4 regions of the Halomonas sp. ATBC28 genome follow, and region 2 is predicted to be linked to each of the others. Evidence: predicted binding sites of a transcription regulator. Region 2 holds the regulator's gene; each other region holds the start of a gene.
The links. The regulator PhoB, encoded in region 2, activates phosphate uptake and scavenging genes when phosphate is short. The targets are predictions, from matches to a motif close to TGTCATANNNNTGTCANA.

Region 1 (7,656 bases), on a different contig from region 2:
TCAGATGACCATCGACAATAGCTACGCCCACCATATTCAACGACTGATGGTGACAGGCAATTTCGCCTTACTATGCGGAGTTAAACCTGAGGCGCTATGCGACTGGTACTTGGCGGTTTATGCCGATGCCAGTGAGTGGGTAGAGTTGCCTAATACGCTGGGGATGGTGCTCCATGCCGACGGCGGCTTAATGGGCTCGAAGCCCTACTGTGCGTCGGGCAAGTATATCGACAAAATGTCCGACCATTGTCAGCACTGCCGTTACTCACCCAAGCAGGTCACGGGGCCAAAAGCCTGCCCTTTCAACAGCCTTTACTGGCACTTTCTCGAAACCAACGCTGAGCGCCTGAGTAAGAACCCTCGTATGAAGCTGATTTACGGCTCCCTCAACCGCATGGCCGATGAGAAGCGCGAGGCTATCCGCCAACAGGCTGAGCACTTTTTGGATCAATTGGAAACATCGCCTGACTACGGGCAGCCCTGCCACACAGCAGGTTATTCGGCCAATACCAACCAGGAGTCACCATGAGCCGCTACACGCCACTACATGCTGCACCGCCAGTTATGCTATTTCACGATGGTCACTGCCCCTTTTGCCAACAGGAAGTCGCGTGGCTGGAAAAGCATCGCCATCGGGAACACATCGCGTTGGTAGATATCCAGGCCCGTGATTTTAACGCTCAGGCGTATGGGCAAGAATTTAACGCCATGATGGGCCAGTTGCACCTACGTGATAGTCAAGGGAGATGGTACATCGGCATGGATGCCAGCCGTGCCCTCTATGCAGTGTTGGGCTATCGGCGGCTGGTGAGGTTTTCGTGCTTACCGGGAGTACACGGCATAATGAATGCCGGTTACCGATTTTTTGCCCGTCGCCGAATTCGGCTTGGGCAGTGGTGGGAAAAGCGTCAGGCTAAACGTTGATGGGTGAGAGCAGCGTTAAAAAACAAGCGGCATACGCGATGTGAGCGGCTCACTATAGTGCGCGTCGCGGCCTATCACTTCATCGTGGGGCACATGCTGTACCAGGTAAGCGCGATGAATCCCGGCGCGCTTGAGATCCATATAGGCATCATCCAGCGAGCGAAACAGCATCGGCTTGGTACGCTGCGTCAGCATATGGCGCTCGCCTTCAACGTCTTCCAGCTCAATCTGATAAAAACGGCTGCCCGAATGGGTAATCACGCGAATTTCAAAATTGTCGTGATTGGCGACAAATTGCTTAAGATCCTTAAGTTCCATGGTTCCCTCCTATTATTTGGCTATTTCATACGTTATGTCATCAGGGCACAGCATGACTGCGCCCCATGACACTTCTATTGCCCTGTCATTGCAATGTAATGACAATAAGCAATAACTAGACATTAATAGCTAGGAGGTCAATATCGCAGGAGAGTTCCTGACCGGCAGGTCAAGATATCAATCGATCATTGATATTCAGAGGGGTCGATCGCTTTGCCAAGCGAATTGCGGTCAATCCAGTTGCCGCCTTTAGTCTCTTTGTAGCGGAACACGACCTTATCTCCCACCGTCACAGGCAGCTCACCATCTTCAGTCTGGTAACTATACTTCTCGCCTGCGACCACTAAATGGTAGCGATAAAGATCCGGCATACCTAGCCACTCTTTAAAAGGGCCTTCGCGCTCTATCGCCTCTAGCTCACCGCGACCTTCTAACTTAGGAAGACGCTGCCGGTTACCGCGCCGAAATCCACCTGCCATTTGCTGCTCCCGTTTTTACATATCGTGGGTGAGGCATTATACGAACTCGCCCCCCATCCTCAAGCTACTTATCACTAGCCTGTCATCACAAACCAGTCATCATTAACTTAGTCGCCGAACGCTTGGCCGTAACTATCCGGGGCCAAATCCTCAAAGCGGGTATATTTGCCGATAAAGGCCATATGCACCGTGCCAATAGGACCATTACGCTGCTTACCGATAATTAACTCAGCAATCCCCTGATTGTCGGGATTATCTGGATTATAGACCTCATCGCGATAAACGAAGGCAATGACGTCGGCATCCTGCTCGATCGCACCAGATTCCCTCAGATCCGACATAACCGGGCGTTTGTTGGGGCGCTGCTCCAAGGAGCGGTTCAACTGAGAAAGAGCTACCACAGGGCAGTTAAACTCTTTCGCCAACCCCTTCAAGGAGCGCGAAATCTCGGAAATCTCACCGGTGCGGTTTTCGCTAAAGCCAGGGATCTGCATCAACTGAAGATAATCGATCATGACCAGTGCGATATTGCCATGTTCACGCACCACACGGCGCAACCTTGAGCGCATTTCGTTAGGCGACAAGGCCGCGGTGTCGTCGATAAACAGCTGTTTGTCTTTGAGCAGATTAACCGCTGAGGTTAAACGCGGCCAATCCTCGTCCTCCAGTTGCCCGGTACGCACACGGGTTTGATCGATTCGGCCCAGGGAAGACAGCATCCTCAGCATGAGCGACTCTGCGGGCATCTCCATGGAGAACACCATGACTGGCTTGTCGCTGGAAATCACCGCATGTTCAACCAGGTTCATAGCGAAGGTCGTTTTACCCATCGAGGGTCGACCGGCGATGACCACCATATCGGATGGCTGCAACCCGGTGGTCATTTCATCCAGATCACGAAAACCAGTGGAAAGCCCGGTCATTTCACCTTTCAGATTAAACAGCTCATCAATACGATCCACCGCCTTGGTCAATAGATCGCTCATGCCAATGGGGCCGCCCGTTTTGGGGCGCTCCTCGGCAATCTGGAACACTAACCGCTCGGCTTCGTTAAGCAATTCATCAGCCGGGCGCCCCTGGGGAGTAAAGGCACTATCGGCAATTTGATTAGCCGCACGGATCAGCTTGCGCAGCGTTGCCCGCTCACGCACGATATCAGCATAGGCGCGAATATTACTGGCAGAGGGCGTGTTACGAGCAAGCTCTGCCAAAAACGCCAGGCCGCCTACGGTATCCAAGTGATCACGCGCTTCCAGCGCTTCAGAAAGCGTCACCACATCCAGCGGCTGACCGGCTTCAGCCAGATGAATCATCACGTTGAACACCAAACGGTGCTCATAGCGGTAGAAGTCATCAGCGACCAACCGCTCTGAAACGTTATCCCAGGCCTGGTTGTCTAGCATGAGCCCGCCTAGTACCGACTGCTCCGCCTCTAATGAATGCGGCGGCAGTTTTAGCGCTGCCGTTTCTGTATCAGCAGAAGGCTGGTCCTGCATAGCGAGCTCCTTTAAACACTACTGCGTAGCCGGTGAAGATGCTTATCTTAGCCGCATGCGGTGCGACTACCAACATGATCAAGGCGTTGTCTTAAAATACCCAGCGGGGGATGGGCTGGATAGTTTTGGCAACGCCCAAAAAATAGCGAATATCCAGAACTAGCGGATACCCGGAAAAACAAAAGGCGCGGGAGAAACCCCGCGCCTTTTGAGGCAGCTGTATTAGCTGCCGTTAGTAACGACTTTACGTCGTTACTAACTTAACTACTCGCTCAATTACTCTGCAACTACCACTACGCGTACAACGGCATCCACTTCAGCGTGCAAGTGAAGAGTGATGTCGTATTCGCCAGTTTGACGAATTGGGCCATTTGGCATGCGGACTTCGCTTTTGGCAATATCGATGCCAGCAGAGGAAATCGCGTCGGCCAGGTCACGCGGACCAATAGAACCAAACAGCTTGCCTTCATCGCCTGCTTTGGAAACCAAAGACAGTTCGATGTCGTTTAGCTGCTCAGCGCGCGCTTCGGCTTCTGCCTTACGCTCAGCGGCTTGCGCTTCGAGCTCAGCACGCTGTGCTTCAAACGCTTCGATGTTGTCTTTGGTGGCCGGTACGGCTAAGCCGTAAGGCACCAAGTAGTTACGACCATAACCAGGCTTCACGGTGACCTTGTCACCCAGGCCGCCCAGCTTACCAATGTTGTCGAGCAGAATGACTTCCATCTCGTAAACCTCTTGTCAGTTGCTGCGGGCAAGGCGTGCGCGAACGTTCGCGAATGTATCAATCAGCCCCAACAGCAGCACAATGAGAATCGTGGGCCAGGTCGTGATCAGTAGCACATAAAATGCTACCAGCCACAGCCCGTTCATCCCCTTTATTCCAATAAACCCGTGCACTAACGCAACGCCAGCTACCAACAGCGGAATCCAACCAAGCATCGCCAGCGCATGAGCGCCTAGCAGCATACCTATCACCCCAATGACGACCAGCACGGCTAGCTCTTTAGGGGTCAAGCGCAGTGCGTGAAACTCTTCGCGAAAGCCACCTGGGTTGTACAACCCAGCTTGCCAACTCCGCGCAAGTGCCAAGCACACTATGGCTGCCAACAGCACCACAAGCCCGGTTACTCCACCCACCACCAGTGCGGCAATGGTTTGAGTATCGTAGCCTTGATTGGCAAATTCCGTGAGCATGCGATCCACTTCTTCTGAACCTTCTCGCAACTGCTCAAGCATTAGCTCAGTGCCACCTGGCGGACTGAAGATGCCGAGTTGAACCATGACGGCGGCGACCAACGTCCCCACAATCAAGGTTTCCCCCCAACGCATCCTCTCGCGCAGGATAACGGCCATCAGCGTAACCAGCAGTAAGCTGGCAAGCGGAATCACATCACCCTGAGCCCACCACCAACCGGCTGGTAGTGCTGCGGCGATGATGACCGGTAGCGCAGGGGCAAAACCTCTGCGCAGCGTCATCAACGCAGCGATGGCTGCTCCTAACCAGAACAGCCAAGGCACTAGCGTTGCCAAGGCCGCCCCGCCTGCAGCGTAAGGCGTGCCCCGCATTAGCCATCGGGCTAGTGCCAGCATCACGTTAAACGCTTACTGGTGGCTATCGGAGTAGGGCAGCAGTGCCAGATAACGCGAACGCTTGATAGCGGTCGCCAACTGACGCTGATAGCGTGCTTTGGTGCCGGTAATACGGCTTGGAACGATCTTGCCGGTTTCGGTGATGTAAGCCTTCAGCGTGTCCAGATCTTTGTAATCGATCTGCTTGATGCCTTCAGCGGTGAAGCGGCAAAACTTACGGCGACGGAAAAAACGTGCCATGGACTAGCTCCTTAAAACGTGCAGTGAATAAAATCAGGCAGTTTCTTCTTCTTCAGCGCGCGGTTTTTCTTCGCGACGCGGACGTTTTTCTTCTGCCGGTTTCATCATCGGGGAAGCTTCAGTAACAGCTTCTTTGCAGCGAACAACCAGGCTGCGGATAATGGCGTCGTTGTAACGGAAGATGTTCTCGATCTCGTCGAGAGTCTCGCCGCTACATTCAACGTTCATCAGCACGTAGTGGGCTTTGTGGATCTTGTTGATTGGGTAAGCCAAGTGACGACGGCCCCAATCTTCTAGACGATGCACAGTGCCGCTGTTTTCGGTAACGATGCTGGTGTAGCGCTCGACCATTGCCGGCACCTGCTCGCTTTGATCCGGGTGGACCATAAACACGATTTCGTAATGACGCATGGGATCTCCTTGCGGTTTGACAGCTTCCTTTGTGTGCCATTGCTTAACGCAATAAACGACGACAGGGAAGCAAGGAGTTAACTGAAGTGCTCCGCCACCGCGCTAGGCGGCCACAGGGGCATCAAACAGAACTTTTCATTTCAGCAAAAGCTAATACTTCAACGACAGCTAACACCCGCTTGCAGACAAACGGGCGCGTGTATCTTAGTAGCACGGCGGTTAACTTGCAAGCTGGCGCTGACGGACAGCCTCGAACAGGCAAATACCAGTAGCCACCGAGACATTAAGGCTAGAGACCTCCCCCGCCATGGGAAGCTTGGCAAGATTATCGCAGGCTTCGCGAGTCAAGCGCCGCATGCCCTTGCCTTCCGCCCCCATCACCAGCGCGGTGGGGCCGGTCATATCAATGTCAAAAACGCTGGCCTCAGCTTCACCAGCCGTACCGGTTATCCAGACACCGGCATCTTTTAGCTTGGCCAGGGTGCGAGCCAGGTTAGTCACTTGATAAACCGGCACCACTTCGGCGGCGCCACAAGCGACTTTACGCACCGTTGCATTGAGCGGTGCGGCTTTATCTTTCGCCACAATCACGCCGTGGGCACCGGCGGCATCCGCGCTACGCAGGCAGGCACCAAAGTTATGCACATCCGTCACGCCATCCAAAATCAGCAACAGCGGTGGTGTATTCGAGGGCCAGGCGCGTAGCTTAAGCCAGAGCGACTCTTCACCTTCAGGAGTTAACGGCGGACAAAACGCCACCACTCCCTGATGAGCCGCCCCCTGGGTTAGCTGATCAAGCAAATCCCGGGGCTGCTCTTTTACTCGAGCACCATGCGCCTGGGCCTGGGTAATCAGCTCTTTTAAGCGGCTCCCTGCCCCCTGCTGCACCCAAAGCTCTCGGGGCGCTTCGCCTCTGTCTAACAAGCTTTGCAATGCATGAACGCCATATACCTGATCCAAACCATCAGGGGTCTTGGGGCCCCGCCGTGAAGACGCCGACTTCATACTCAGCCCTTATTCGGTGATGGTTTGCGTGGGCCATTTCGCGTACGGCGTGGGCCGCGACGCGTAGCAGGCTTCTCGCTATTGGATGGTTTGTTACCAGATGCCTTAGCACCACCACCTTTAGCACCAGCGCCCCCTTCCCCACCGCGGCTCTTACGCGGCTGGCGGCGTGGGCGCGGCTTTTCATCACCCAGCCCAAAGTCAATCTTACGATCGTCCATATCAACACGCGCCACTTGGACGGTAAGACCATCACCCAAGCGGTAGGTCGTGCCGGTGCGCTCACCTTTAAGACGGTGCTTCTCAGCTTCGTAGTGGTAATAATCCGAAGGCAGCGACGTCACGTGAACCAAGCCTTCCACGTAGAACTCATCCAAACGCACAAACAGACCGAACTGAGTGACGGAGGCGATGGTACCTTCGAACATCTCGCCAAGCTTGTCAGACATAAACTCACACTTCAGCCAACTCTCTACATCACGGGTGGCTTCATCGGCGCGGCGTTCAGTCATTGAGCAGTGTTCACCCAGTTCAAGCATCTGCTCGAAGGTATACGGACACCACTTGCTGGGCGGCTCAACCGGCGCACCCTCCACGCGCAACACCGTGTTGGTCTGGCGCGGACCGCGGATCACCGAACGAATAGCACGGTGTACCAGCAGATCGGGATAGCGGCGAATCGGCGAAGTAAAATGAGCGTAGGCTTGATAAGCTAGGCCAAAGTGACCTTCATTCTGTGGCGAATAGACCGCCTGATTCATCGAACGCAGCATGACTGTTTGGATGATATCGAAGTCAGGGCGATCAGCAATCGCCTCACGCAGCGCCTGATAATCCTGTGGCGTCGGCATATCACCACCGCCAACAGAAAGCCCCAGCTCGTTTAAGAAGAGGCGCAGCTTGTCTAGGCGTTCTGGCGTTGGCCGCTCATGAATTCGGTAGAGCGCAGGCAAATCATGTTTATCCAGAAAGCGAGCAGTCGCCACGTTGGCCGCCAGCATGCACTCTTCAATAAGCTTATGAGCATTGTTACGGCTACGTGGAACGATTTTTTCGATTTTGCGCTCGTCGTTGAAGATGATCGCCGTTTCAGTAGTATCAAAATCAATTGCGCCACGCTCAACACGCGCTTCTCGTAACAAATAGTAAAGCTCTTCCAGATTTTTCAGCGGCTTAACAAGCTCGCTGTGTTC
Region 2 (7,656 bases):
ATCTTCCACATCGATATAGCCGCCACCAGTAGCGCTAGCTTTCCAGCGCAGGGTGATTTGGCTGCCAGCAGGCGTGTAGCGAACCGCATTAAAGGCAAGGTTAGAGACGGCGCTGCGAATCTCCTGTTCACTGCCTAACAGTCGGGCATCGCTCTCAAGGGCGACGGTAATGGTATGACGTTGATGCGATAGGGCCAGCGCATCATCACAAACGCTTTGCAGTAAAGGCTCGAGTGGCAGTGGATGATGATCTTGGCCGCCCTGGTCAATTTCCAAACGCGAGAGCAGCAATAAATCGTTGACCAGATTCTGCATCCGCTGGGTCTGTTCCTGCATTTGCTGAATACTACGTCCCAAGCGCGGCGGAAGCTGGTCGGAGATATCACTGTAGGTTTCCAAATAGCCGGAGAGAACGGTCAGCGGCGTACGTAACTCATGGGAAACGTTGGCGACAAAGTCGCGCCGCATCTGCTCAAGACGATGCAAGCGGGTGATATCGCGAGCCATCACTAAGCGTTCGTCGTCACCGTAGAGGGTAATTTGATACTGCAGGATTCGCCGTTCATCAATCGGTGAGGTGAGCGTTAACGGCTCACTGTAGTTACGCGAATTAAAATAGCTGATAAAGCCCGGGTCGCGCAGTAGGTTGGTAATGTGTTGACCACGATCATGGGCGGTTTGTAGCCCCAGCATGGCGGTGGCGGCGCTGTTCCACCATTCCAAATCACCGTGGCGATCAAGCATGACCACGCTATCACGCATTGCTTCAGACGACTCTTGAATACGTGCCAAAGTAGCCCGCAGACGGCTTTGGGTGATGCGCTGACTTTTTTGATAGCGGTATAAACGATCGAATAGCTCGCCCCACATCCCGCGAGCGGCAGGCGGTTCATCGTTAGGGTGGAGGGTGAGCCACAAATAGAGTTCGCGTAACTGTCGTAAGTGGTAAAACAGGCATCCCGCAAGCCCTGCTGCGAGCCCCAGCCCAGCCGAGCCCAACAGCCAGCCCAAGCAAGTGCCCAGCGTGGCCAGCCACGCTATTCGCCACAGCTCACGACTCCATAAACGCACATTTACACCCGTGCAGAGAAACGGTAACCGGTACCCCGAACCGTTTGGATCAGGTTTTGATGCACGTCGCCCAGCGCTTTACGCAAGCGGCGGATATGCACATCGACCGTGCGCTCTTCAACGTAAACATTGCCGCCCCACACTTGGTCAAGCAGCTGGCTACGTGTGTAAGCGCGCTCTTGGTGAGTCATAAAAAACTGCAGCAAACGGTACTCGGTGGGGCCCATTTCCAGCGCTTTGCCGTGGGCACTTACCCGGTGGCTCACCGGATCAAGCAGCAGGCCGTTAATCTCAATCGGGTCTTCAACGCCACGTGGCGTCGCACGGCGCAGCACCGCTTTTAGCCGTGCCACCAATTCCCGGGGTGAAAAAGGCTTGGTGATATAGTCATCGGCACCGGCTTCAAGCCCTTGAATTTTATTATCCTCTTCGCCTTTCGCGGTGAGCATAATAATCGGGATTTCAGCGGTGGTTTCTTCACGCTTTAGGCGTCTCGCCAGCTCAATACCGCTAGTGCCGGGCATCATCCAGTCCAGCAGCAGTAAATCGGGTTGGTGGTCGACCACCATGGCATGGGCATCCTGGGCGTTATCCGCTTCGAGCACGCGATAGTCAGCCATTTCCAGCGCTACCGCGATCATCTCGCGAATCGACGCCTCATCATCGACAATCAGAACGGTCTTGGCGGTCATACCAGAGCCTCACGGTATTCAAAGAAACTAGTTCAAAGAAAAACAGTTCAAAGATAAACAGATCAATGACATGTCAGTGACGATAACACCATGACTTGATGACAATTACATGACAATCGCCTCGATCAGCCAGCCGCAGGCCACCAACTTAGCGCGATACCGGCAAAAATCAGCAGTCCCGACCAGTGATTATTGAGAAACGCCTGGAAGCAGGCATCCCGCTCCTGGTCGCGAATTAAGCGCTGCTGATGCAGAAAAGTCGCTGCCATTGCCGCTAGCCCTAACCAGAAGAAACCACCTAAACCAACCCACCAGCCTACCCAAGCCAGCAATCCCAGGGTGGCTAGCTGGAGTAAGCCGATAATCAAACGATCCGCATTTCCAAACAGCACGGCCGTCGATTTAATGCCAATTTTTAAATCGTCGTCGCGATCGACCATGGCGTACTGGGTATCGTAGACCACTGTCCAGCACACATTAGCGCAGAATAGCAGCCATGCTTCCAGCGGCACGTGGCCGAGCACGGCGCCAAAAGCCATCGGAATTGCCCAGGAAAAAGCCGCGCCCAGCACCACCTGAGGAAAGTGGGTATAGCGCTTCATAAACGGATAAATAATCGCCAGCAGCACCCCGCCCAGCGAGAGCAGCACCGTAAACCAGTTGGTCAGTAATACCAGAATAAACGCAGCGGCCACCAGGGCGATAAACAGCAGTTGAGCTTCGGTTTCGCTGATACGGCCCGTCGCTAGCGGACGTTGTTTTGTGCGTTTCACATGCCCATCGAAGTGGCGATCCGCATAGTCATTGACCACGCAGCCCGCAGCGCGCATCACATAAACGCCGGCCACAAAAATCAGCAGCACATTTCGCCCTGGTACACCTTCCGCAGCCACCCATAATGCCCACAGCGTCGGCCACATCAAAAGCCATGTGCCTATCGGCCGATTCAAGCGCATCAGCTGTAAAAAATCTGCCACGCGAGCCCATCCCTTCGGCCGCAACAGTGAACGATCCATGCTTACCTCACGAAGAATAAGATGCAGGCGCTAGCCTAGCGCGAAGGCAGGCCAAGATCATCCGCCATCGCCGCCAAAAAATACTCTTGCACTAATAACGACAGACTGCCGTGCTTACAGCCGTGATAAAAAACAGAGCGCCTTCCCCAAGCACAGCCTTCCTGTATGCCGTTGACGCTAGCAAACTGGGGGGAATGCGTCGTTACTTCCAATGGCCCACGCACTAAACCCGGCTGGCGAAATAGCCAACTACCTAGCGAGCGCTCGCCCAGGCACTCTAGCCGTTGGCCCTTTACCTGAGAGAGCGGGGCGACCGAGCGCGCCACCACCCATGGCGTTCCATCTAAGCACAGCGCCACTTCCCGCAGCCAGGCGTAACGCTTGGCACCAATGCCCAGCGCCTGAGCCTCATCCTGGCGCGGCCAACCAACCCCCTGGCGCAACAGTCGTACTCGAAACGGCTTCTCGCCACCTGCGACCATTAAGTGGGCGGTTAACGAGTCGGTGGAGGCAACCCACTGCCACCAGGAAGCACTCATCGCCGGGCGCGCCGCATCAATCGGGCGCCAGCGGGAAAATAGAGGAGTTTGCCGAAAAGCAGCAGCCGTCACCGAGTTCTCCAGGGCAATTAACGGGTTGGCTAGTGTAACATGAGCACTGAAAGGCTTTTGTTTCAGCGACTTTTTTAACGACTCGGTTTAGCGCTTCTTTTTTCGCAACCTTATTTAGCAACTTTTTTGGTGTCTGCATGCCCGCCACCCAAACACAGAAAACCTCTTCGCACGCTGCGCTGGTGATTATTGGCACTGGAATGGCAGGGGTTGGCCTTGCCCGGGCGTTGCGCCGATTGGGCGACCAACGCTCAATCACGCTGGTGAGCGCCGACAGCGGCGATGATTACAGCAAGCCATTGCTCTCCACCGGCTTCGCCAAGGGCCTGGTGCCCGAACAATTAGCCCAGCGCAGCGCTACTGACCTGGGCGAAGAGCTAAATGCCCAAATGGTTATCCACACCCAGGTAACCGCACTGGATGTGGATAACCAAACAATTCTGCTCGAAGGCGGCATGGTGCTCGGCTACGACACACTGGTACTGGCCACTGGCGCTGCACCACGGGTGCCCTTCAGCATTGAACCCAGCGTAGCCCCACACTGCTTTACCATTAACGACCTGGATGACTACCGCCGCTTTCACACGGCGCTAGGCCAGGGCCCTGCACGGGTGGCGATTGTTGGCGCGGGGCTGGTCGGCTGTGAATTTGCCAACGACCTCCACGCTGGCGGCCATCGTGTCAGCCTCATTGCCCCAGAAGGAACCCTACTTCCTCGCTTGCTGCCACCGCCCTTAGGGAACGCCCTAGGCGATGCCTTTAGCGAAGCAGGTATCCATCTTCACCTTGCACGTTCGATTGATTCGATAGCGGCCGAAAGCGGCGAAGATATCGTATTACGTCTGGATAACGGCGACGCTGTCAGCGCCGATCTCGTGTTGATGGCAACCGGCCTTGCACCTCGCACAGCACTTGCCGAATCGGCTGGTTTAAACGTATCACCTGGCGGTATAGTCGTTGACCGCCAGTTGCGTACATCGCACTCCAATATCCACGCCCTAGGCGATGCAGCCTGCGTAGACGGTGTTAATGCCATGTACGTGCAGCCACTACAAGCCAGCGTTAAGGCGCTGGCGGCAACCCTTTCAGGCGCGCCTACGCCGGTTAGCTTCGGTGCTTGGCCGGTAGTGGTTAAAACGCCGCTGCTACCAGTGGTGGCCTACCCGCCAACGAACACGCCTGAGCACTGGCGAATTGAAGGCGAAGGCGGTGATATCAGTGCCTTGGCTGAAAATAAAGACGGTCGTTTGATTGGTTTTGCGTTGACAGGCGGCTGCGTGAGAAGGAAAGTGGAGCTTTCCAGAGCAGCACCTGCACTGCTAGGCTGATTTTCGTCGCGTTCACGACTAGGCTAGAGAAGCTAACCTAATCGGCTACGCACCCAACAACATGCATTTGTTTGATGTTTGATTTCTTTTAAAAAGGGGAGATTCCTTATGCGCAAACCTGAACTCGCTGCAGCCATCGCTGAAAGTGCCGACCTATCCAAAGATAAAGCTGGCCAAGTGCTGAACGTTATTCTGGATGAGATCACCAACAGCGTTGCTAAGGGCGAAGATGTCGCTTTGATTGGTTTTGGTACCTTCACGGTACGTGAGCGCGCAGCACGTACCGGCAAAAATCCGCAAACCGGTGCCCCGCTGCAGATTCCGGCCAGCAAAAACGTTGCCTTTAAGCCAGGCAAAGGACTTAAGGACGCCGTTTCTTAATGAAGCTCAAGCTGACGCTGTGGCTACTGGGCGTACTGCTCAAACGTGCCCTGCGCCGCAAGCCGCGCTTTCGTGAACAGTTAGAACGCATGCGCGGCCTGGACTGGGGGATTGCCACGGAAGATCTAAGTATTGCCCGCCACTACCGGATGACACCGAAAAGTATCAGTACCGGCAAAGGGCTGCCTGTGGACTTAGATCTTGAGCTACGCTTCCGTGATCAGAATACCGCCTTGAAAGTGCTCAAAAAGCCAACACAGCAGGCCTTTCTCGACGGCATGATAAACGGCGACGTGCGCTTAGTGGGTGATTCCGCCGATATGAATAAGCTGCAAAAACTACTCAAGTATTTGTAGCGGTTTACGATTGGCATAGGGTAACGGCTTAGATTAAATAAATTTAGGCTGAACAAGGTAGAGGTATAAAAGCTATCGATGGACATACCTCATCAACGCCTCGTTTACTTTCGCGTTACCCTTGAGTCTGGCTCCGTGCGCCGCGCAGCGGCGCGCTTGGATATTGCTCCCTCGGCGGTAAGCCGGCAAATTGCTTTGCTGGAAGAAGCCTTGGGAGCGACGCTTATGGAGCGTCAGCGCGACGGCATTTCGCCTACTCCGGTAGGCGAAATGCTGCTTGAGTACTGCGAGCGCCGCGGCGCCCTTGATGAAGGGTTTATTGCGTCACTTGAATCCTACCAACGCATGGAAACCGGCAAGATATCGCTTACCGTCGGAGAAGGGTTTGTCAGTGACCTAGTAGCCTCCCCACTGCATGAATTTACCCAACGCTATGCGGGCATTCAGCTCGATATCCATACCGCAGGCACCTCGGGCATTATTGACGCTGTTGTCGGCGATCACAGTCATATCGGCTTGATGTTCCATGAGCGTACCCATCCCCAGCTGCGTTTCTGGTCATCTACTCCTCAGCCACTCATGGCCATTCTGCCGCCCGACCACCCGTTAACCAGCCAAACGGCGCCGCTCACGCTTACCCAGCTTAGCGACCAGCCCATGGCCATGTGGGACACTACCCATGGGGTGCGTCAAATGGTTGACCAAGCCTTTCAGCAGTCGCGTATAGCCCCGCGCATGGCGATGAATACCAACTCAATGGTGATTCTGGCCCAATATGTGCGCAGCGGTATGGGGATTACACTGCTACCCGCCTTTGCCGTCGCCCACGATTTAGAGCTCGGCACGTTAGTGGCGCGCCCGGTAGATAATCCGCTTTTTCAGCGCTCCCAGGCCCACATGGTCACGCGGGTAGGCCGCCAACAGCCCAAGGCCAGCATTCTGCTGCTACGCCACCTGCAGCGCTGGATGCAGGCGTTTCGCGCCCCAGGCTCGGTAAGCGATCAACCAACACCACTGCCGTAACCGAACGCCACACTGGCTTCAGGGGCTGTTTCCACCCAGACGCTTTGCGGCACCGTATATTCGCGCAGGCCATCCAAGCCGCTGGAGCGACCGAAGCCGCTATCGCCAAAGCCACCAAACGGTGACATCACGCTGATCGCCTTATAGCTATTGATCCATACCGTACCAGCACGCAGTTGCCCAGCTACGCGATGCGCTCGCGCTACGTCCTGGCTCCAAACGGCGCCAGCCAAGCCAAAGCGGGTCTCGTTGGCGAGCTGAATGGCCTGATTTTCATTGTCAAAGGCCATGGCCACCAGCACCGGACCGAACACTTCTTGTTGAGCAATCTCCATATCCGGCGTGACATCGACCAGCACGGTAGGGGCGATAAAGTAGCCCTGAGCCTCGGTAGGTAATCCCTCTGGCCGTTTACCGCCCGTTAACAACGTTGCGCCAGCGGCTACCGCCGCGTCGATCATGCGTGTGACCTGCTCAAATTGGCGGTGATTCTGCAAAGGCCCCATGCGGGTCGCTTCATCGTTAGGCAGGCCCACCGAAATCTGTTCCGCCGCCCGCGCCAAACGGCTGGTGACTTGCTCAAACACCGGGCGCTCGATCAACAGCCGCGAGCCCGCCACACAGCTCTGGCCGGCGGCGGCAAAAATGGCCGCCTGGGCACCCGCGACAGCTTCATCCAGCTTGGCATCGGCAAACACAATATTGGCGGATTTGCCCCCCAGCTCTAACACGCTGGGCACCAACCTCCTCGCGCCCGCTTCAGCAATCATGCGACCACTCTGGGGAGAGCCCACGAACACCAGTTTGCTGATGGCAGGGTGGTCGGTCAGCGCTGCGCCGGTCGACTTGCCCAGCCCGTTGACGATATTGATCAGCCCTTTAGGAAGTCCGCCGCTTTCAAGTAGCTTGGCAATCACCACCGATGAAAAGGGCGTCAGTTCGGAAGGCTTTAGCACCACACCATTGCCCGCCGCAATGGCAGGGGCTAACTGCCAGGCACAGGTGAACATCGGGGCATTCCAGGGGGTAATCTGCCCCACCACGCCGTAAGGTACATGGCGCACATAGTTAAGATGCGAGGTAGGCACTGGAATCACTTCGCCATGCTGCTTGTCGCACCACCCCGCGTAGTACTCGAACATCTCGCGTACTTTGCCTACTTCAGCCCGGCAGTCACG
Region 3 (7,656 bases), on a different contig from region 2:
GAACATGCACCCTGACGCCGCACCGATTTTCCCGCTGCTGTTTTTAACCATCTCCTGCGGCGCGCTTTCAGGTTTTCACGCCACCCAAACGCCGATTATTTCGCGCACCACCCAAAACGAAACCAATGGTCGCAAAATTTTCTACGGCATGATGATCACCGAAGGCATTATCGCAATGATATGGGCGGCCGCCGCCATGAGCCTGTTCTATGGCGACCAGTCGCTTTCCGATGTGCTGGCAGCCGGTGGCCCTGCTGCGGTGGTAAGCGAAGTTTCTACCACCATGCTCGGCGCTATAGGCGGCACCCTGGCCGTGCTCGGCGTTATTGTGCTGCCGATCACCTCGGGCGATACCGCCTTTCGCAGCGCACGGATGATCATCGCCGACTACATCAAGATCGATCAAAAGCCGATTATGAAGCGCGTCATGGTCGCTCTACCGCTGTTTGTGGTGTCTTACGCGCTAACCCATATGGACTTCACACTGCTATGGCGCTACTTCTCCTGGGCGAACCAGACCACCGCCGTGATCGCGCTGTGGGTAGGCACCATGTACTTGGTGCTGTCGCGTAAGCCTCACTGGATCACCTCGATCCCAGCCACCTTCATGACCATGGCCACGTTTACCTACTTAGCCTACGCGCCGATCGGTTTTGGTCTACCGCTGCAGCTAAGCTATGTGGTCGCGGCGCTAGGTACGCTCCTTTGCATCGCGCTGTTTATGAAGCGTGTCCGTCGTCTAAGCCGGGCAACTTTTGCCGTTGATGAGCCGGCGGTACCGAGCCAGTTTGTGGACAGCGGTGAGGCGATTGCCGCTAAATAGTTAGGCGCTCCATAACGTTACCGCCACACTTTCTTCACAGGACGCTCTTCACAAGACACTCTCCACACAAGAGTCACGCCACAAAAAAGGGCACACATCAGCCACATAACCGTGTTTGATGCGTGCCCTCGCTTTTTCTCCTATCTCTTTTATCCTACCTTTTCTCCCCTACTCCTCATGTTTATCGCTTCCATGCTGCTGCGGTATAGACGAATACAGGCAGGGACTACTCTAGCGGTATCGACCAGAAGTAGGTCTCGCCGGAACTATCGTCCACACCGTCGTTGTCGCTGACCAGCCAGGCGTTGCCATTATCGTTGATCGCCATTCCTTCAATCTTGTCCACCACAAAGCCGTTGTAGCTGGCCAGGTCGGGAATCAGGTCGCGCACTAGCTGTTTCTCGACCACCGGCAGCTCACCGCCCAGCGGGGCGGGTTCCAGGCCGTCCAGGGCAACGCGGGTCACTTGCTTAACCTTCGCCTCGGCGCCGATCTGGTTGTCGCGCTCGATCAAATAAAGCCAATCGCCATGGGCGGTGATTTCGGAGAGGCCAATCCAACCCTGTTCCACGTTATCCAGCGGGTAATGAACAGCGGCCCACTCGCCACTGTCGATATCAAAACGCAGCAGCTTGACCATGCCCTCGGGGTCATCCTGCCAAGGGCGCTGCACCGCCAGCCACAGTTGATCATCAATGCGCGTGACGCCTTCTAATCCCCACTTCAATGCCTGTTGAGCGAGCGCCTCGGGCAGTGCAATTCCTTGGATAATCTCGCCGTCGGAACCCACATGATAAAGGGTGTTGGCAAGGCCTTTGTCGTTACCTTCGGAAGCGACCCAGAAGCCACCTTCACCATCGGTGGTAATGCCTTCCATATCCAGCCCTAGCGCAGGCTCACCGTTGCGGGTCACGTCCAGTGCTGCCGTAATCCGCGCCGGGGAGGCTGAGGGGTCGATGGTAAAGATGCGCGGCTGGGCGCTGTAGAAGCTGTCGTTGACCGCGTAGAGCATGTCATCAGCGGCGACCAAACCGGAAAGTGCGCCCCAGCCGATCAGTTCATCAGCGCCCGCCGAGGTCAGGGTGGGATAGACCGCTGGCGCATCCTGGTATTGATAAATCATGACATGGGCGCGGGGGCCGCCGTCTTCGCCCAGATCTCCTTCATTGGCGGTGGCTAACAGGCCACGGCTGGGAATCGCCACGGCGCCTTCGGGAGACAGGCCCGAGGGCAGTAGCTGGGTGAGCTGCGGTTCGGCCAGGTTGCTAACGTCATAAACGCCCACCAGCGAGCCGCGCTCGGAAAGCAGGAAGACATAGGGCGTACCTTCGAACACCGCAAACTCCATCCCCTCCGGCTCGCTGCCTTTGGCATCCGAACGCTTATCGGGGTAGTGACCCGCTTCAATCACCGCGCGCTCGAATGAAGTACCTGACTCGTATACCACCTCGCCACGCTTGTTGAAGATCGTCCAGCCGCGCGCGCCGCCATCCATATCGCCTTCGTTGGCAATAGCGAAGTGGTCGTTGTCGATCCACTGCAGCGCATCCGGCTCGCGCAGACGCTCGGCTTGCTGCTCGTTGAAGATCAGTGCACCGTCATCGCTGGCGTCAATGCCGTCCAGGTCGACAGTCCCGGCGCTGAAATCCGCCACCACCTTACCGGCGTAGTCGAGCACCACCAGGTGGTTGTTCTCCTGCACGGTCACGACGGTCTCACCCAGGGTGTTGATATCGACAAACTCCGGCTCGGGATCCTCGGGGGCGATCTCGGCGAGCCCGGTTACGTCGGCGTAGAGCAGGCTGTCACAGTTAACCAGCCCTTCCGCATTGATCTTCACCAGTGCCACGGAACCGCCGGGCATCTGCGGTACACGTCCATCGCCCGCCTCTTCGTCGCGTTCGTTCTCAATGGCGACAGCGACAAAGCGCCCATCGGGGGCCGCAGCGGAAGCTACACTATCGGGCTGTCCGTCCAGCGGGCAGGAGGCGAGTATCTCGCCACTGGCTAAATCGACCGTGCGCAGCTCCCCGGAAGGTTCGCTGTAGGAAACCGATGTATTCACTCCGACATAGGCCATATTGCCGAGCACCGATACGGCCGTAGGCTCGCCGTCCATAACGATATTACCCAGCGGTTGCGGATTAGCCGGGTCGCTGATATCGATGCGCCCAATCACGCCCAGCGGGCTATCGGTATACACCAGCGTCATGCCATCACCGGAAGCAGCAATGATTTCAGGCGCGGTCTCGCGTGTACGATCCTCGCCCTCGGCCATGTTATCGGGAACCGCGAAACTGGCGATGCGGTTGAAATGTTGATCTGCCGCGCCTGCCGCTTGCGTGGCGGCCAGCACAGCAGCCAGCGCCAACAGGGTTGGTCTGCGTTTGAGTATCATGATGGAGTTAATCCCTTGCCTAAGCTTAAGAAACGACTGATTAAGTTATTAAACTTGCTATGTCCGATTAACCATCCAACATCATAACGATGTCAGGCTTATGACACTCACTGGCTAAGTTAGCGCCGTTGGCTATCGGCACACCTCAGCGCGAAATCCAAGTTGCCGCAAAAATGTTAGATGGGTAAGTAGTGAAGGAACGCATAGGGGAAAAGGGAAGCAGGAAAATCGATAGGTTAAAGGAGACCTTAGAACGAAAGCAGCCAGTCAGTTAGCCCTGACTGGCTGCTTTTTAGCTAGTTTTGGTTGCTAGCTTACTTCTATACATACGCGACATACGCGCGATAGCGTTTTACTCGTCGCCTGCCATCTGCATTTGGCGTTGCATGTAATTCTGAATACCCACCTTGTCGATCAAACCAAGTTCCGTTTCGATGTGATCGATATGGTCTTCTTCGTCGGCGAGCAGATCGCGGAGCATGTCGCGGGTAACGTAATCTTTAACGCTTTCACAATAGGTGATGGCTTCGATGTAGTCGTTGCGGCCATCGTGCTCAATTTTTAGATCGCTTTCGAGCATTTCTTTGACGTTTTCGCCAATGTGCAGCTTGCCCAGGTCTTGCAGGTTGGGAATACCTTCCAGGAATAGGATACGCTCGATGATCTTGTCAGCGTGCTGCATCTCTTCGATGGACTCATCGTATTCCCACTTGGCGAGTGCTTTTAGGCCCCAGTCTTTGTACATCTTGGCGTGCAAAAAGTACTGATTGATCGCAACCAGTTCGTTGCCGAGCGCCTTATTGAGATGCTCAATAACTTTCGTATCACCTTTCATGACGTCACCTTTTCTACTGTAATGCTGATGTTTAATCTAGTTTAGACAATACGATCAAGCAGTTACGTTTGGAGAAGAGTATAGGCGCAAATAGCTATACCCCCAGCGTTTCTGAGAGTATAGATAAGATGATTAAAAGTTCAAGCAAATCAGTTATTTGCTAAAGATAACCCTAACAATAGTGATTCGCGTCACACGGCGTAGGCAAGGCCCATATCGGCTTCTTGACGTGCTTCCTGAACGGCATCGCGGGTAATTGATTTAGCGTAGCACGCGCACTTACCGCACTGCGTTGCGCAGCCGGTTGCCTCGCGTACTTCTCGCCAGCTGCGCGCTCCGTCGCTAACGTGCTGGCGAATCTGATGATCGGTTACTCCCTTGCACACGCAAACGTACATGGCGACACCTCATAAAAATCATGAGATGAATGTAAATGATTCGCATACATCTTATCAAGTAGAAATGACTGCTTTTTGCTATCCATTCGTCTTAATAAGCAAGAGCAGCAAAATAACGTACTGGCGTAAAAGCACTTTTTGCCCCATACCAGCTGAAATTATTTTTTCGGCAAAACCACCGTTTGCGTGTTGGAAGCAATATCCGGCCAGCTACGCCGCTGTTTATCGAACAGCACCCATAAGTAGCCCAAACCAAACGCCAGCAGCGAGAGCCACGCCACCGCGCAGCGGATGAGGCATTGCTTCAAGTTCAGTGAATCCCCGTCTACCGTTTGCACCCGTAATCGCCATGCCTGCATACCCAAGGTCATACCACCGCGCGACCAGGAGAAAACAAAAAACAGCGTGACAAAAAACACCAGCAAGAGCTGCAAACTCAAAACATCGCTGGCCGTAGTGCCAATCTCTTCGGGCTGTTGACCCAGCACATAGCGGAAAAACAGCATATGCACGACGGTCACCGCAATCCAAATCGCGGTGACCAAAAAGCCGTCATACAGCATGGCGCCCAGTCGTCGGCCAAGACCGGCTGGCCATACGCTGTCCAACTGAGTAAAGCGTCGTGTTTGCATAGTTCTCTTCGTGGTTGCTGGCTGTTTCTGGACGATACGAGGCTGTGATGGCTACTATTGCGGCATTAACCATTGCGACGTAGAAAGTAGATCCCGACCCCAGCGCAGGCCAGAGTCGGCACCAGTACGGCCCAGACGGGTGAAAAGCCAAATATCGTCGAGGCGGGCGCCAGTAGATCCTGAACGTACTTAAAGCTCAGCCCAGTGACAACGCCATAAAACACCCGAGTACCAGCGGCCACGGTGCGCAGCGGGCCAAATACAAAGGAGGCGGCAATCAGCACCAGCGACCCCATGGTGAGCGGCATCAGCATCTTCTGCCAAAAATACAGCAGTGCCTGATCATTCTGCAGGTTCTGCTCTTCAAGGAACTGGGCATAGGCCCAAAGCTCGCTGGGCGCCTGACTCTCAATATCGCGCAGCAGCCTCTCTAGCTGGGTGGGGGTGAAAGAGGTGTCCCAACCCATGCTTGCCATCTGCTCAGACTCGGTGTGATCGTCAAAAATACGCGTGGTAGCGACGTTTTCCAAACGCCAGGCATCGTTTTCCCAGTGTGCGCGCTGAGCGTAAGTGGCTTCGACCAGTTGGCGGTCATCAAAGCGATAGCGGGTTAAATCGAGCACGACGTTATCCGCGCGAATTGCCCCAAAACGGTAGACGCTGTCACCCTCTATCTGCCAGCCGCTGCGACTGGTCAACACAGCGCCTTCACCCTGGAGTTTTTCCAGCCGCCACGCCTCGGCATACTGCTCGGTGCGTGGGCTAACGTATTCGGCAACTAACAGCACCACGACCACGACCACCAGCACGGGTTTCATCACCCCCCATACAATGCGCGCCAGAGAACGCCCAGCGGCGCGCATAACGGTAAGCTCATTGCTGGAAGCCATGCTGCCTAAGCCAATCAGCGCGCCAATTAATACGGCTACCGGGGCGTACTGATAGAATCGCCAAGGCGTGCGCATTAGCAGGTAAAGCAGCGCATCGAAGGCGGTATAGCCCGCCTGCACATCGCCTAAATCATCGATATAAGCGATGGTAATATCCAACCCCAGCAGCACGAACTGAACGACGATAATGGCCGCCAGCACGTTGCGGGCGATATAACGATCAAGACGGTCAAGCACCATTATCGCATCCCCTTGCGTTGCGAGCGCCATAGCAATAATAGGCCCAGCCCTAAAAACAGCCCATGGACTGGCCACACGCCCAGCGTGGTGGACCAAGTGCCACTGCCAATCGCATCGACAACCGCGAGCAGCAGACTAAGATAGGCGACGTATAAAAATACCGCGGGCAGCAGTTTGCCAAAGCGCCCCTGGCGGGGATTAACCCGGGAAAGCGGCTGCGCCATCAAGGCCAGCACAAACACCATAAGCGGGAGCCCTGCCCGCCACTGCCACTGGGCTTGGGCACGGGGGCTTGGATTACTCCATAGCGCAGGCGTAGTGGCGTACTCCAGTGAATCCAGTTCCTGCCGGTCGCGATTCAGCCCTAGTCGCAATGTATAACGCTCAAACGTTAGCCGCTCGGCGCTCTTATCGCCCGGCGTCACCCCGTAGCGCTCACCGTCATCCAACACCAGAAAACGGCTACCCGTTTCGAGGCGGGTTTCCTGATAGCCCGATGCCGCCCGGGTAACGTAGTCGTGAGTACCTTCGTCGCCTTGTTGGTTCTGCTCGTGCACCAGCACATCCTGCATTTCCGTTCCGTCGCTTGAGAAGCTGCCGATGTAAGCGGTACGGCCACCGCCGAACTCTTGAAAGCGCCCCGGCGCCAACACGGAAACATCCAGGCGACTGCGCTGTTCTTCCAGCGCGGTCTCGGTTTGCAGCGCCCCAAAAGGCGTTAGCCACAGGCTGCAGACACCGACCAGTACCGCCACCACGCTGGCAGGCAGCAACGTCACCTTCAATAGCCGCGTGGGGCTCATCCCACAGGCGACCATTACAGTGATTTCGCTGTTCATATAGAGCTGCCCGTAGGCGAGCAGGATGCCTAGAAAAAACGACAGCGGTAGAATCAGTTCCATAAAGCCAGGCAGGTGAAACATCATCAGACTGCCTAGCATGGTGACGGGAATATCGCCCTCCGCCGCGTCCGAAAAATAGCGGATAAAGCGGCTGCCCATAATCACCAGCAGTAGAATGCCAGCGACTGCCGACATGGTGAGTAATACTTCGCGAGTTAGATACCGAAATAAAATCAACGCGCTCTCCGGCTAGTCGTGCAGGATGCCATGCAATAAGCGTATGGCTTGGGTACACTAATCAAACTATTTTCAGTCCCTTTTCAAAATCAAAAGCAACGGGGCATTATCCCGAATCCCTCGATGCTTGTCTTGTTGGAGACGTCATGGAATTTTCCGTTCAGACCGCGAACCCAGCCAAAGCTGAAACACCCTGCCTTTTGGTGCCGGTTTATAAAGGTGGCGACTTCCTGCCCACCGTTGCCAAACTGGACGACGCCAGCGAGCGCCTGATTGGCCAATTGCTCGAACGCGGCGACTTTGACGCAGCACTGGGCAACGTGCAACTAGTACCCTTTGCGCCAGGCCTGGGGGCCGAACG
Region 4 (7,656 bases), on a different contig from region 2:
CGTCAACCATCCGCAGCGATAGGCGCTGAAGACGAGCACGTTCGATCACCGGTTCAGGGGCAACCACATCATCCCGCCAGCCATGAATAATATGGCTGTGCTGCGCCTGAATAACCGGTGACGTTTCCGGATAGTCGGCAAGTCCCAATGCAGGCGCCAGCAGAAAGCAGCCCAACACCGGCTGCTGAGCGCTAACCGCCGCGCTTAGCCAACCCCCCAAGCTGGAGCCTGCCAGTACACACTGGGCAGGATCATCTCCGCGCTCGGCTAATACTCTCAGAAGGTATTCAAGGCGCTGCTGTGGTTCTGCTATGCCTCGATAATCCATGACCACCGGCTCACAGTCATCCAGCTTTTGCGCAACACCTTTCATTGCCTGGGTTTTCAGTGCGCCTGGCCCGCTCTCAAGGCCATGGGATAGATAAACGGTCATCATAACGGTTAGCTCGCTGCACGCTGGATAGCTTCGCCACCCTGTTGAAGGTCTTCACCCGCACCGCGAATGGTATTACAGCCACTGACCAGCATCAGGGTCACCACCATCACGAAGCCGAGGGCGATAGTGCGTTTCATAAAAGCCTCCTTCGAAGGCATACCGCTAGTGAAAGGAGTAGAAAGCAAAAATACCCTCTGTCGTGACGATACGCTACGGTTTTCAATACGTTTAAACACAAGGAAGCATAGCAGTGTGCCTCGAAACCGTATGTTTATGTCGCATGTGCCACTTCTATACATGAAAAATAGAGGTGGAGAGTGCTTTGTCATTCACTTTTTATTGTTTTAAGTAGTTGTTTTTTAATGTTTATATTCGTTATTGGCATGGTTTGGCTCATTGCCTGCAGTTACTAAGTAGAATCCAGCAAGAAACCAAGTAAATACTCGCAAATGAATAAAGTAAGTCATTTTTAAATTCAGTCACTTAACGCTAGTCGAGTTAACATTTTTCACCAGTAACTGAGTGAGTGGGCTAACAGCAAAATGGAAGGCAGGAAGCCGAAAAACGAACAGGATGTTTAAGGGACAATTAGCCCACTCACTGGTTGCAGCGTAAGGAGGCGCTGTTCATCAAACCAGGGAGCGGACCGATGCGAATCAACCATCTCATGCAAGTGAGGTGGTTTTTTCGCATGTGTGATTTAAATAATCATTTGATAGATAAGTACTTTCTATAAGGCTCTGGTTTTTGCACAGCTTTTGTACAGAAAAAAGTGTGATTTTGGTCTATCCTTCGATGAAACCAAAATGCAGCGGTTAGAAAACGTCAACGTAACGACCGCGCACGATCAGGGACAAGATTATGGCGATGGCATTGATGTTATGCATGTTTGTTTTGTTCTTAGGGTTTTCAGGCGTGGGCGTGTATATGATGTTTAAGACATCGTTTACGGCCAGTATTGATGAACGCGATGACATGCCGCCCGACGTTTAACTATCTGCCTTGAAAGTAAAACGCCCGCTTATGCGGGCGTTTTTGCGCTGGTGTCTATCACGCGGCTGTCCATCAAAGGGTTGTCCATTGGGGGGGACAGGACGCGCTTTACCCCATCCAATACAGGCTGGCCAAGGCAAAAGCGTAGCCCATCGCTGCCCCTGCCAGTACATCGCTGACATAGTGCAGCCCTAAGCCTACCCGTGAGACCGCTATTAGAAGCGTTAATGGCAATACCACCGGTAGTAGCCAGGGCGTGTGGGCGGCGACCAAGACGCTAAACATCACCGCGTGCATGGTGTGGCCGCTGGGAAAACTGTAACGGTCGCGGGCAGGTTCACAGCACTCGATGCCTTCACTATAGGTAATGAAGGGTCGCTCACGGCATAAGCGAGTTTTCACCAGTCGATAAACCGCCACGGCAAATAGAGCGATAACGCTGTACTGCAGTACGCGCCAGGCGCCATTGGGTTGAAGCCAGGGCTGGGCGAGAATCAGCAGCACCCAAATAGGCCAATCGCCTAAGCGGCTGGCGGCCTGAAGCGTGATTCGCCAGGGGCGGTAGATCGATAGCCGCGCAATGCGCTGGCAGAACTGCCACTCCAGCAGGTCAAGACGATCGAATACGACAAGCGGACGCGGGCGCATGATGAGCCTCCTGGGCTTGGTGTAAGTAACGCAAAAACTGCTCGGCAATACCTGTCCAACTCTGCTCAAGGGCGCGTAAACGCGCTACTCGGCCTAAACGAGCGTAGTCAGCTGGGTGTTGGCACAACTCAACTGCTGCCTGTTGAAAAGCGGTGCTATTGCCAGCGGGTACGGTGACACCGTTGTGGCCGCTGCTAATGAGCTCAGCGCTGGCTGCATGATCATAGGCCACCACGGCTAAGCCGCTGGCCATGGCTTCCGCCACCACATTGCCCCAGGTTTCTGAAAGCGAGGGGAAAATAAACAGGTCGGCGCTGGCATAGTGGCGAGCAAGCGATCCCTGCCCCACAAAGCCGGTGAAGTGGGCATCGGGCAGCGCCTTTTCCAATTGTGCCCGTGCGGGGCCATCGCCGACGATCACTTGGGCGATATCGGGCCGCACCTCACGCATGGCTTGAAGGCTTTCATGGAGCAAGGTGAGATTTTTTTCTGCGGCTAGTCGGCCAACGTAAAGGGCCACCGGCTGATGCTCGCTAACTCCCCAGCGTTCGCGTAATGAAGGGTCACGGTGGGCAGGTGAAAAGCGCTCGCCATCCAGCCCGCGTGACAGCACATGAACCCCCCGAATCCCTTGACGCTGCAGTGCTTTAGCCTGCTGATGAGTAGGCACTAACGTCAGATCACAGCCGTTATGGAAGTAGCGCAGGTAGCGGCGTGTGGTCGAGGCCAGCCAATTGACGCCATAATCTTCACAGTAGTGGTCAAAGTTGGTGTGCCAGCCCGCTACCAGGGGGATATTGAGTTGCCGTGCCGCTTGGCGTGCCGCCCAGCCGAGAGGGCCTTGGGTCGCTACATAGATGATATCGGGGCGATGTTGGCGCCAAAAGCGGCGCAGTGTAACGGGCCTAACCAGCCCTACCTGCACATCGGTGTAGCCAGGTAGGGCAAGGCGCTGCACCTGTAGCTCGCGGTTAATACCGGTTGCATTACCCGCAGATCGTGGCCGAGGGCGGATCACATCCACCGGCACTCCTTGCCGGTTAAGTTCATAGCTTAACCGGCTCAGTGTATGGGCAACGCCATTGATGTCCGGTGACCATGTCTCACTAACGATGCAGAGCCGCATGAGCGATTCATCCCTTTATCACGTTTTCGTTCAGTGTGGGTGGGGTGAATGACACTGCCGAGACAAACAGGTGAATAAGTGATGACACGCTTAAATAAATAGGCTAGTAGACAAAGTGCTACAGCCATCTGTTCTAATATCAGTTCAATGTTAAATTTGGATGGCAGTTTTATTTAATAGCGCATAAAAAAATAAGTTCCCAAAAAATAAAACTTTAAGATTAATGAAACATAACTCCTTTAAGGTTCCCTGTGTTGAGGCGTTATTCGTCCTTCATTGTGCCTTCGCAAGCGCAAGCATTAACTACTTCAATGGGAACGATCATGTTTAAAAAAACGACACTGGCCCTAGCCGTTAGCGGTTTATTGGCAGCCTCTGCAGCACAAGCAGCAACCGTTTATGACCAAGACGGTACCGATCTCGAAATCTATGGTCGCATCGCTATGGGTCTTGAAGGCGGTGGTGTTGACAACGGTGTTGATAACGGCGAAGAGTTCCGTAATTTCGGCTCGCGTTTACGGATTACCGCTGGCCACCAGATTTCCTCTGACCTGCGTGCATTCGCCCGTGTAGAGTGGCGTTTTACGGGTGATGAGCGTAATACATCCTCTGGTTTCGATGAGGTACGTAACAGCTACCTAGGCCTGGAAAGCCAGCAGTTCGGTACCTTTATGGCCGGGAACTACAACAGTTTCTACGATAACTACGTGATGACGCCGTTCGATGTTTACGTTGAGCGCGGCTACGAGTTTGCGGGTGGTGGTACCCAGGCACGCGGCGACTCTATTGGCTATAAAACGCCTAAAATGAGTGGTTTTCAGGCGGTTATTTCTGCCAAGCACTTCTCTGAGCGTGGTTTGACTGAAGCCGAGCAGACTTCCGAAGGATCCGTTATCGCCACTCAGGGTGGTGTTGTCTACGAAACAGGCCCAGCTCGTTTAGCGCTTGGCTATGTGGAAGATACGGTACGTGGTGGCGGTAACGGTGAAGTGCGTTATGGCGCTACGGGCGAGTTTGCTGTTACAGATGCTTTCGCTGCTCGTGTAGGTTATGAAACCCGCGGTGATGACGATGTTAACGGTGGTGGTTTCGATAAAATCGGCGTTGGTGCTACGTACGCCATCGATTCCTGGAAGTTCTTCGCCGATTACTACAACATCGACGTAGACGGCGCTAGCGATGAGCGTAACGCTTGGGCGCTAGGGTCAATGTACAAGCTGTCTAGCAATTTCGATATGTTCCTTGAGCTGAACGATCGTAACCTGGATGCTGTTAATGACTTCGAAGAAGATATGTACTACGCATTAGGCGCTCGCTATCACTTCTAATTCATAGAGTGATGTTAGCGGTAGTGTTGCATTAGTTTTTTGCATTAGTTCTTTAGCTTTTAGTTAGCTCGCATGTTTCGATCTTTACCGGTGTGGATAATTTCACACCGGTTTTTAGCGTTTTTATATTTTATGCTTTACTTACCTGACTTCAAAGAGGCGCTCTTCTTCTCGGTGAGTTATTCCTCTCAATATAAATTTAGGGAGAGGGGGGTAAGGCAATACTTTTACCATGGAGACGAAATGTCGCTGGTAGGCTATCTTTGCTGCTAAAGTGTCTGAACACTGTTATGAAAGGAGTCATTTAAATGCGTTTTCACCGCTATGGCTTGGCGCTAGGGACAGCGCTATTTGCCACCGTTCCTCCTGCCTTTGCTGATAACTACACCCTGACGCTATTTCACACCAACGATCTACATGGGCGTACCGATCAGTACCCCTATCTAATTACCACGCTGAATGAGGCGCAGGAGCGCTTTGGCGAAGGGTTGCTGCTGGATGCCGGTGATATCTTTACAGGCACGCTCTACTTCACAGAGTTTCAAGGCCAGGATGCCCTCGAATTTATGAATTTAATGGGCTACGACGCCTTTGTGCCCGGCAACCATGAGTTCGATTTGGGTGACCCGGAACAGGGGCACCAAGCGCTAGCGGCGTTTTTCGCAGGCGCCGAGTTTCCTATTTTAGGGGCGAATCTGGACTTCTCCGCAGGCCCGGAGTTTGCTGACATGTTGGGTGATTCAGTCAGCGCTGAGCCGCAGGCTGGGACGCTTTATGACGGCATGATCGTTGAGCATAACGGCGAGCCAATCGGCATCTTTGGGTTAAGCACTCAGGACAGTGAGACGATTTCCAGCCCTGGCCACGTCACCATCAGCGATTATCGCCAAGCGGCTGAAGCCATGGTGGCAAGCTTTGAAGAGCAGGGCGTTAACAAGATTATTGCCCTTACCCACTTGGGCTACGACAGTGACCCCAGCGTAGGTAATGACCTGCTGCTGGCAGAGCATGTCGAAGGCATCGACATTATTATTGGTGGTCACAGCCATACCCAAGTGCCGCCCCCCAGGCTGCTGAGCGAGAGCCGCGCTGGTGAGAAGCTCCTATCACCGACGGTGATTGGCCAGGCAGGCGAGTATGGCCAGCATCTGGGCGTTATGCAGGTCACCTTCGACGAAAACGGCGTGGTGGTGGATGCCAGCGGTGAACTGCTCGCTGCCGACGATCGGGAAGCGGACGCTGATGCCGCCAAGCGGCTTGAATCCTACACCGCAGAGATTGAGACACTGCGGGATACCCAGGTCGGCGCCAAGGTAATCTCCACGCTACCCAACCCGCGCCATGGGCGTGGCGATGAACGGAGCGTGCGTGCCAATGAAACAGCGCTGGGCAATTTAATCGCCGATGCCCAGTTGCATGCTGCGCAGCAGGTGGCACCCGACACGGTTATGGCGATTCAGAATAGCGGCGGCATCCGTGAAGCGATTGAGAGTGGGGATGTGTCTGTGGGTGATTTGATCGCCGTGCAGCCATTTGGCAATCGCCTGACGCTGCTTGATGTCACCGGCGCCGAGCTGCTGGAAACCTTCGAGATCGCCCTGGCTAATGCACCCGGCGAAGACGGCGGTTTTCTGCAGGTGTCGGCAGGCGTAGAGTTGATATACGACAGCGGTGAGCCGTCGGGCGAGCGGGTGGTTAGCCTAAGCGTTGCCCAGGAAGGCGCAATGCAGGCGATTGACCCCGAGCGTACTTACATCATCGCCACCAATAACTTTACCGCTGCTGGCGGCGACGGTCATACGGTACTTGGCGCTGCCTATGAAGATGGGCGCAACACCATCGTCGGCAATACGGATTGGGAGATGCTGCGCGACTATATGGTGGAACGTAAAGAGGTGTTCTACCAGGTGGAAGGGCGGATTACTGATGTAGCTCAAGAAGGTGTGGTGCCAGAGGATGTGGCCCAGGAAGCGTCGTAGTGAGTTCCGGGCCACGGGTAGCGCTTACTCATCAATGATGCTTTCAAAGCCGCCAAAGATGAGCCGCTTGCCATCAAAGGGCATCGGGTTAACGTCCATCTGCAAGCGCGGGTCTTGCATGACTTTCGGCATGGCCTCATCGCGCACGCTGCGCGATGGCCACTCTATCCAGGAAAAGATGATGCTTTCGTCATCCTTGCGCTTGACCGCCATGGTGAAGGAGGTCACTTCCCCTTCGGGGACATCGTCTCCCCAGCACTCCACGACCCGCAGTGCGCCGTGTTCCTTGAAAACAACGGCCGCGGCACGGGCATGCTCAATAAACTCATCTTTATTAGCGCTGGGCACAGCAGCGACGAAACCATCTACATAAGGGTGTGTAAGCTTGCTCATGGCTGTTCTCCTATTACTGTTTTATTCTGCTTTAGGGGGGAGTTCTCGAACGGGGCGTACCTCAATGCTGCCCAGCCGGGCGGGTGGAATACGGCTAGCCAGCTGCAGCGCCTCATTCAAGTCGTGGGCTTCGAGCAGGTAGAAACCGGCCAACTGCTCCTTGGTTTCCGCAAAGGGACCATCGGAGATTAACGTCTCGCCATCGCGCACACGCACGGTGGTGGCGGTCTCCGTCGGTTGTAATGGCTGCCCGGCCAGGTAGTGGCCGCTGGCGCTCAGGCGCTCAACCCCAGCAATGCATTCTTGGTTGAGGTCGTGCCACGCCTGTTCGCTCATGGCGTTGATAATCTGTTCTTGGTAATAGACCAGCGCAACGTACTTCATGGGGAGTCTCCTTCTGTGGCCAAGGGGCAGTTGTCTGACGGAACGTTTACCATCCAGCCGACGCCAAAACGATCTACCGTCATGCCGAACCCTGGTGACCAGAAGGTCGCTTCGAACGGCATGACGATCTTTCCACCCTCCGCTAGCTGAGCAAAGGTTCGTGCGGCCTGCTCGATATCCTGATACTCCAATTGAACCTCTATCCCTTGCGGTGGTGTATAGCAGTCAGCCGCCATATCGGCGCCCATTAAGCGACGGCCACGTAGGTTCAACGAAGCATGGATAATGCGGTCATGGAGAGCAGGCGGCATGTGTTCAGCGGCGGGTGTGTCAGCATAGGTCAACAGGCACTCCAGATGCCCTCCGGTG

Region 1: a site for PhoB is predicted at 1,326-1,343, ahead of E0L35_RS12995 (DUF6482 family protein). Genes of this name have one in related genera too.
Region 3: a site for PhoB is predicted at 3,310-3,327, ahead of E0L35_RS12295 (esterase-like activity of phytase family protein). Genes of this name have one in related genera too.
Region 4: a site for PhoB is predicted at 3,352-3,369, ahead of E0L35_RS09855 (glycosyltransferase family 1 protein). Genes of this name have one in related genera too.

Annotation. Positions count from the first base shown of each region.
Region 1 covers NZ_VCQL01000010.1:49,282-56,937, reverse strand. The annotation lists gene E0L35_RS13005 (cryptochrome/photolyase family protein) at 1-529, shown strand, start outside; gene E0L35_RS13000 (DUF393 domain-containing protein) at 526-924, shown strand; gene E0L35_RS12995 (DUF6482 family protein) at 940-1,242, opposite strand; gene E0L35_RS12990 (hypothetical protein) at 1,428-1,721, opposite strand; gene dnaB (replicative DNA helicase) at 1,829-3,217, opposite strand; gene rplI (50S ribosomal protein L9) at 3,494-3,940, opposite strand; gene E0L35_RS12975 (hypothetical protein) at 3,956-4,807, opposite strand; gene rpsR (30S ribosomal protein S18) at 4,820-5,047, opposite strand; gene rpsF (30S ribosomal protein S6) at 5,081-5,458, opposite strand; gene rlmB (23S rRNA (guanosine(2251)-2'-O)-methyltransferase RlmB) at 5,678-6,463, opposite strand; gene rnr (ribonuclease R) at 6,466-7,656, opposite strand, start outside.
Region 2 covers NZ_VCQL01000014.1:1,344-8,999, forward strand. The annotation lists gene phoR (phosphate regulon sensor histidine kinase PhoR) at 1-1,071, opposite strand, end outside; gene phoB (phosphate regulon transcriptional regulator PhoB) at 1,074-1,763, opposite strand; gene ubiA (4-hydroxybenzoate octaprenyltransferase) at 1,889-2,779, opposite strand; gene E0L35_RS16125 (chorismate lyase) at 2,815-3,390, opposite strand; gene E0L35_RS16130 (FAD-dependent oxidoreductase) at 3,528-4,718, shown strand; gene E0L35_RS16135 (HU family DNA-binding protein) at 4,827-5,099, shown strand; gene E0L35_RS16140 (hypothetical protein) at 5,099-5,455, shown strand; gene E0L35_RS16145 (LysR family transcriptional regulator) at 5,534-6,478, shown strand; gene E0L35_RS16150 (aldehyde dehydrogenase family protein) at 6,457-7,656, opposite strand, start outside.
Region 3 covers NZ_VCQL01000009.1:133,368-141,023, reverse strand. The annotation lists gene E0L35_RS12300 (carbon starvation CstA family protein) at 1-823, shown strand, start outside; gene E0L35_RS12295 (esterase-like activity of phytase family protein) at 1,050-3,221, opposite strand; gene bfr (bacterioferritin) at 3,574-4,056, opposite strand; gene E0L35_RS12285 ((2Fe-2S)-binding protein) at 4,248-4,454, opposite strand; gene E0L35_RS12280 (RDD family protein) at 4,613-5,086, opposite strand; gene lptG (LPS export ABC transporter permease LptG) at 5,152-6,216, opposite strand; gene lptF (LPS export ABC transporter permease LptF) at 6,216-7,295, opposite strand; gene E0L35_RS12265 (leucyl aminopeptidase) at 7,442-7,656, shown strand, end outside.
Region 4 covers NZ_VCQL01000007.1:122,418-130,073, forward strand. The annotation lists gene E0L35_RS09840 (YqiA/YcfP family alpha/beta fold hydrolase) at 1-436, opposite strand, end outside; gene E0L35_RS09845 (entericidin A/B family lipoprotein) at 442-573, opposite strand; gene E0L35_RS09850 (phosphatase PAP2 family protein) at 1,538-2,077, opposite strand; gene E0L35_RS09855 (glycosyltransferase family 1 protein) at 2,040-3,203, opposite strand; gene E0L35_RS09860 (porin) at 3,527-4,531, shown strand; gene E0L35_RS09865 (5'-nucleotidase C-terminal domain-containing protein) at 4,840-6,510, shown strand; gene E0L35_RS09870 (DUF1428 domain-containing protein) at 6,535-6,903, opposite strand; gene E0L35_RS09875 (YciI family protein) at 6,925-7,287, opposite strand; gene E0L35_RS09880 (YciI family protein) at 7,284-7,656, opposite strand, start outside.